Gemmatirosa kalamazoonensis: one gene and its partner. The protein of the gene in region 2 binds, or shares a complex with, the protein of the main gene of each other region. Links are inferred from orthologs where the notes say so. Each region holds a gene or a part of one and is shown on either strand. Other genes may lie near its edges. The genes, in order: dnaN and J421_RS20195.

Region 1 (3,152 bases), 3.4 Mb from region 2 along the record:
CGACAAGATCCGCTCGGAGGACGCGATCGGGATCGGGACTCGGGACTCGGGACTCGGGACTCGGGGGGGACTCGGGAGTCGGGTGTACACGGCGTCGCCGACGACGAAGTTCGCGCAGCACGCCGCGCTGTCGGTGATGACGATCCAGCAGATGGTGGCCGCGGAGTGGGGCGTGACGCCGGAGGGGCTGCAGTCGAAGACGCGCACGAAGACGCTGACGACGCCGCGGCAGGTGGCGATGCTGCTGTGCCGCGAGCTGCTCGGCCTCCAGCTCGTGGAGATCGGCAACGCGTTCGGCGGGCGCGACCACTCGACGGTGATCCACTCGCTGGAGCGCGCGGCGGAGATGATCGGCGAGGACGAGCGGTTCCGGGCGCGTGTGGAGAAGGTCCGCGGGATGTTGGAAACGCTGCGCACCTGACGGTCGTTCTCCACAGCACTCCGCGGATCTCCACGCGCGGCCGATCGGTGGGGGCGTCGGCGCCCGGGTTTCTCCCCGCGGCGGCGGTTCTCCACGCCGGAGTCCACACCGGTTCCCACGGCGGAAGTCGGTACGCCGACGGGAGTTCCGGGATCTGTCGACGAGTCCACAGACTCTACTGCTGTTGCTGGTCTTTCTATATCAAGAACAGCATTACAGCAGAACGACGTTGTCGACAGGATGAACGGGACGGACAGGATGGAAAGACGACGAAGCGCACTCTGTTGTTGGGGTCCATCCTGGCCGTCCGGCTCATCCTGTCCAAACCGCCCCGGCGGCGCTTAGTATTCGCCCCGGACGACCCCGGTCCTCCCCAGAAACCCGTCCTGTCCCAGTCTCGATGCGCTTCACGATCTCACGGGAGAAGTTGCAGGAAGGCCTCGGCGCCGTCGCGGCGAGCATCCCGGCCAAGACGACGCTCCCGGTGCTCTCCAACATCCTCCTCGAGACCACCGAGCGGGGGATCCGCCTGTCCGGGACGGACCTCGACATCGCCGTGAGCACGGAGGTGGCGGCCGACGTGGAGACGGCGGGCGCGATCACGATCCCGGCGAAGAAGCTGAGCGAGATCGCGCGCGAGCTGCCGCCGTCGCCGGTGAAGGTGGCGGCCGCCGGCGAGCAGCGGGTGACGCTCGAGTGCGGCCGGTCGCGGTTCAAGCTGTTAGGCCTGCCGAAGGACGAGTTTCCGGCGTTCCCCGGCGTGAAGTTCGATCAGAGCTGGCGGGTGAAGAGCGGCGAGCTGCAGCAGCTCATCACGCACACGGCGTTCGCGGTGAGCACGGAGGAGAGCCGCCCGATCCTGAACGGCGTGCTCTGGGAGCTGCGCCCGGATCGCATGCGCATGGTGGCGACGAACGGGCACCGGCTGGCGAAGATGGAGGTGCCGATCGCGTCGGCCGGCGCGCCGAGCGGCGATCTCATCGTGCCGCCGAAGGCGCTGGAGCAGATCCGCCGGCTCTTCCCCGCCGACGAGGACCTCGAGATCGCGCGCGGCGACAACCACCTCGGCTTCCGCTCGCCGCTGACGAGCGTGTTCACGCGCCTGATCGAGGGGCCGTATCCCCCGTACGAGCAGGTGATCCCGAAGGACAACGACAAGGTCGCCGTCGCGGACAAGGGATCGCTGACGTCGGCGCTGAAGCGCATGTCGGTGATCGCCTCGGACCAGACGCACCGCATCCGGCTGTCGTTCAACGCGGGGATGCTGAAGTTCTCGGTGCAGACGCCGGACCTCGGCGAGGCGCAGGACGAGCTGCCGATCCGCTACGATGGCGATCCGCTCGACATCGGGTTCAACGCGGCGTACCTGCTCGAGATCCTGCGCTACATGCCGTCGGAGGAAGTGAAGCTGACGTTCAAGGCGCCGGAGCGCGCGGCCACGGTGGAGCCGGAGGGGTGGGACAATCCGGCGAAGTATCTGTGCCTCGTGATGCCGCTGCGCCTGATGGACTGACGGTGCCCGCGCGTTAGGCGCGCGGTGAGCGCCACCTCCGCACCGGAGCCGCCCGCGATTCTGGTCGTCACCGGCGCGTCGGGTGCGGGCAAGTCGACGCTGGTCCGCGGCCTCGCCGCGCTCGGGCTGCGGGGGGTGGGCTGCTACGAGCTCGACACGATGGGCATCCCGTCCGAGGCGGAGATCGCTGCACGCTTCGGCGGCGGCGAGGGATTCCAGGCGTGGGCGCTCGACACGTGGATCGAGCGCCTCGCGCGCAACGACGACCGCGTCGCGGTGGCGGTGCTCGACGGGTCGGTGCGCCCGCGGGCGGCGCGGGACACGCTCGCGCGGCACGGGATCGTACGCGGGGCGGTGGTGCTCGTCGACTGCGCGTACGCCGAGCGTAACGCGCGCCTGCGGGGATCGCGCGGGCAGCCGGAGCTCGCCACGGCGCAGATGGACGCGTGGGCAGCGTACCTGCGCGGCCAGGCCGACGCGCTGGACGTGCCGGTGCTGGACACGACGGCCACGGAGCCCGCCGTCGGTGTCGCGGCGCTCGAAGGGCACGTCGCTCGTCTGCGCGACGCCGGCTGAGGAGTCGTTAGGCACTCACCTGCCGAGGTGCGATGCTTCACTCGAGAGCAGCCAGCAACTGGGTGGACCGCGGCGCGCCGCCGACGCCCGGCAGCGCTCGACGACGAGGTAGCCTTCTTCCGGGTGCGGATGCCGCGGTCGCTGCTGCTCGCCAAGGCGCTGGAGCATCACGCGCATCACCGGGGCAGGTGGCCGTCCACCTGCGATTGGCCGGCATCACGCCGCCTAGCCAGCGGCTGTTCTGAGGGTCGCACACATGTCCGCCTCCGACGCGAGCGGTCGAATCGGTCGACGGGAGTTCCTGACACGCTCGGCGTTAGGCGCCGCGGCGCTCGCGCTGCCGCGCGCGCCCGCTGCCGCGATGTTCGTATCGCTCCCGCCGTGGGCAGTGGCCCGCGGCGTCGTGTGGCCCGAGCAGGCCCGGCTCGCGGCGCGCGTCGGATACGCAGGCATCGACTGGGCGTTCGGACCGGCGAAGACCGCCGGCGTCGAGGCCACGCGGGCGCTGCTGGCCGAGCTGGCGATCGTGCCCACCATCACCAACCTGCCGATGCAGGGCACGCTCGGCCCCGACGAGGCGGCGTTCGCGGCGCAGCTACCGACGCTGGACCAGGACGCGGCGTTCTGCCGCGCGATCGGGTG
Region 2 (3,162 bases):
GAGGGCAGGAGGGCAGGAGCTTTCCCTTCGCCTCTCCTGCCCTCCTGCCCTCCTGCCCTCCTGCCCTCGCCCATGCCCGCCCGCCTCGCCCCGACAACCAGCTCGTACTGGCGGCTCAGCCGCGCGCCGCGCTACAGCCTGCTCTTCGCGCTGCCGCTGCTCGCGGCGTACGAGGGGCTGGCGGCGCTGCTGTCGCACGGGGATGCGGCGCAGGTACGCAACGGCGCGGAGGTGATGCTCGCCGCGCTGTTCTCGCTCGTCGCGGGTCCGCGGGGCGGAATGGTCGTCGTCGCGCTCGTCGTGCTCGGCTGCGTGGGGCTCGCCGGGTGGGACATGCGACGCTCGGGCGCGCGGCTGCAGCGCAACGTGTTCGCGCTCATGCTCGCCGAGTCGGCGGTGCTCGCGGTGGTGTGCGGGCTCGTGATCGGCGTGGCGACGGCGCGGCTGCTGCACGCGGTCCAGCCGCATCTCGCCATCACGCATCTCGCGATCGCGCCCGCGCCGGACAGTGCGATGGCCTCGCTGGGGTGGCCGACGAAGCTCATGCTCGCCCTCGGCGCGGGGCTGTTCGAGGAGCTGCTGTTCCGCGTGCTGCTCGTCGGCGCGCTCGCGTTCGGGCTACGCCGAGTGCTCGGCGCCGGGCCGACGCTCGCGGGCGCGGTGGCGTCGGGCGTCGGGGCGCTGGTGTTCGCGGCGGCGCACTACATCGGCGCATACGGCGACGCGTTCACGCTCGCGTCGTTCACGTTCCGCGCGCTCGCCGGGCTGTTCTTCAGCGTGCTGTACGTCCTCCGCGGGTTCGGCATCACCGCGTGGTCGCACGCGCTCTACGACGTGATGGTGCTCACCGTCGGGTGACGCGTCACCGGTGCTCGGGGGCCGGCGTGCTCTGCGCGGCCTCGTGCGCGTTGCCCGGCTGCTCGTATACCTCTCGCATCATGAGGTCGCGCGGGTGGCGGTACGTCCGCGTGTGGATGTAGAACGCCGTCAGGAACAGGGCCGCGACGCCGGCGAGCGTGAGGAGCGCGGCACCCCAGCCACCCTTCTTGTACGGGATGTGGCGGTTGGGCGGCAGGATCGGCGAGTGCGCCATCGAAGTCGGGAATGCGGGTGAGGCGGAATACTACCAGGGCCGACGGGCGAGGGCCAAGGGGCGCACGTGCCGCGCCAGTGGCGAACGCTCCGGTCGCACCGCGGGCGGCTCAGCTCTCGTCCAGCCGGCCGGCGCGCTTGATCACGTCGCGCCCGAACTTCGCGCGGATCGCGTCGACCGTCTGCGACACGCGCCGGTCCTTCTCGGTCTCCACGACGTCGTCGGGTGCGACGACGGTCTCGTCGAACAATCCGAGCTGCTGCGGCGCCGACGCGTGCTCGAGCTGCGACAGCGTGACGCCGAGCAGCCGCGCGCCGACGCGCCGCGCGCGGCGCAGCCGGTGGAGCAGGGGACGCGCGACCTCCCAGATCGCGCGGTCGCTCTCGATCGCGCGCGGCAGCGTGAGGCTCGCCTGGCGGCGCGTGAAGTCGCCGTCCTTGATCTTCACGGTGACGGTGCGCGCGCGGAACTGCTCGCCGCGCAGGTCGGCGCCCACGCGCTCGCACAGCGCGAGCAGCTCGCGCTCCAGCTCCGCGTCGTCGTGCAGGTCGCGCGGGAATGTCTCCTCGCGGCCGGTCGACTTCACCTCGTCGCGTTCCTCGACCGGCGAGTCGTCCTTCCCGCGCACGCGGTCGTGCAGCCAGCGCGCCGTGTCGGCGCCGAGGATCGTCGTCAGCGCCTGCAGATCGAGCGGCAGCACGTCGCGCACCGTGCGCAGCCCGATGTGCGCCAGCTTCTCGGCGAACTTCGGTCCGATGCCGGGAAGGTCGCCCAGCGCGAGCCGCTCCATGAACGCGGCCTCCTCGCCGGGCACGACGACGATGACGCCGTCGCCGCCCTTGTGCGGCTTCGCGTAGTCGACGGCGACCTTCGCGACGAGCTTGTTCGGCGCGACGGCGATGGAGAGCGTCATCCCCGTCTCGTCGCGCACGGCCTCGCGCAGCCGCCGCGCGAACGCCTCCGCGTCCTCGTAGCCGGGCAGCTTCTCGGTGCCGGTGAGATCGACGTAGCCCTCGTCGACGCCGGTCGGCACGACGACGGGTGCACGCGAGCGGATCACCGCGACCACCGCGCGGCTCTTCTCGCCGACCGTGCCGCGCGGCACGGGGACGAACAGGGCCTGCGGGCACAGTCGCTTCGCGGTGCTCGTCGCCATGCCGGCGCGGATGCCGTACTTGCGCGCGGCGTAGCTCGCCGACGTCACGACACCGCGCGACTCCGCGCTGCCGCCGACGACGAGCAGCTCGGCCTTCCCCGCGGTGTCGGGCCACTCGACGGCCGCGCACTGGGTGAAGAACGCGTCGATGTCGTAGTGGAGGATGCGACGGGTCATGATCGTCTCACGCGGAAACGCGGAGCACGCGGAGAACGACAAGCATACCGACCAGTCTAGCAGTTCTCCGTGTGCTCCGCGTCTCCGCGTGAGACACCACGGCCTACCAGTCCGGAATCATCTCGGGCACGTCGCGCCCGCGTGCGGCAACCGGCCAGCGCGTCTCCACGACGCCGTTGCGCACGCCGTAGATCAGATCGTTCAGGTGCACCACGATGCACACGTGGTTAGGCACCACGCGCACGGTGTCGCCGACCTTCGGCTGCCAGTCGGTGCGCGAGAGGTCGAGGATGCCGTGCTCCTCGCTCATGCGCGTCACGACGACCTCGGGGCGGTCGAGCAGCGCGCCGAAGCCGGGCGCGGCACCGCCGCCGGCGCGCGTCTGGTCCATCGGCTCGCGGCCGAGCGCCTTGGCGCCGGCGTCGATCACGGCCTGACCGGGAACCGCCGTGCTGACGACGGTCGCGACGACGGTCAGCGCGCAGTCGTCCCACTCGCACGCGCCGACGGCCGCGGTCACGCGATCGTTGTAGACGTACGTGCCGGGGCGCACCTCGGTGAGGCCGGGCACCTCGTGCATGCGCCATGCGGCCGGCGTCGAGCCGCCGCTCACGATGCGCGGCGTGAGCCCGTCGCGCTCGAGGGCGCCGAGCGTCGCGTCGAGCTGCGCGGATACGTCGGCCAAGGCGGGGCCCTGCTCGCCGATGCTCTGTCGCACGTGGCCGGGGTAGAACGT

Evidence for each region.
Region 1: the proteins of J421_RS20195 (region 2) and dnaN are in contact, whole or in part, in a solved structure (PDB 1OK7), measured with the Escherichia coli proteins. The link is inferred for Gemmatirosa kalamazoonensis from one-to-one orthologs.

Annotation. Positions count from the first base shown.
Region 1 is NZ_CP007128.1:1,210,366-1,213,517, forward strand. The notes cover bases 40-2,877. They hold dnaN (DNA polymerase III subunit beta), read left to right. Parts: upstream 40-821; coding sequence 822-1,934; downstream 1,935-2,877. Other genes in these bases: dnaA (chromosomal replication initiator protein DnaA), read left to right, coding at 40-421; J421_RS05360 (P-loop NTPase family protein), read left to right, coding at 1,959-2,510; J421_RS05365 (sugar phosphate isomerase/epimerase family protein), read left to right, coding at 2,767-2,877. Also shown: more of dnaA, read left to right, coding at 1-39; more of J421_RS05365, read left to right, coding at 2,878-3,152. UniProt on the Escherichia coli protein: Confers DNA tethering and processivity to DNA polymerases and other proteins. Acts as a clamp, forming a ring around DNA (a reaction catalyzed by the clamp-loading complex) which diffuses in an ATP-independent manner freely and bidirectionally along dsDNA.
Region 2 is NZ_CP007128.1:4,627,019-4,630,180, reverse strand. The notes cover bases 315-3,162. They hold J421_RS20195 (DNA polymerase Y family protein), read right to left. Parts: upstream 2,427-3,162; coding sequence 1,203-2,426; downstream 315-1,202. Other genes in these bases: J421_RS20190 (alanine racemase), read right to left, coding at 2,530-3,162; J421_RS20200 (hypothetical protein), read right to left, coding at 863-1,093; J421_RS20205 (CPBP family intramembrane glutamic endopeptidase), read left to right, coding at 315-858. In the rest of the region: more of J421_RS20205, read left to right, coding at 73-314. UniProt on the Escherichia coli protein: Poorly processive, error-prone DNA polymerase involved in translesion repair and untargeted mutagenesis. Copies undamaged DNA at stalled replication forks, which arise in vivo from mismatched or misaligned primer ends.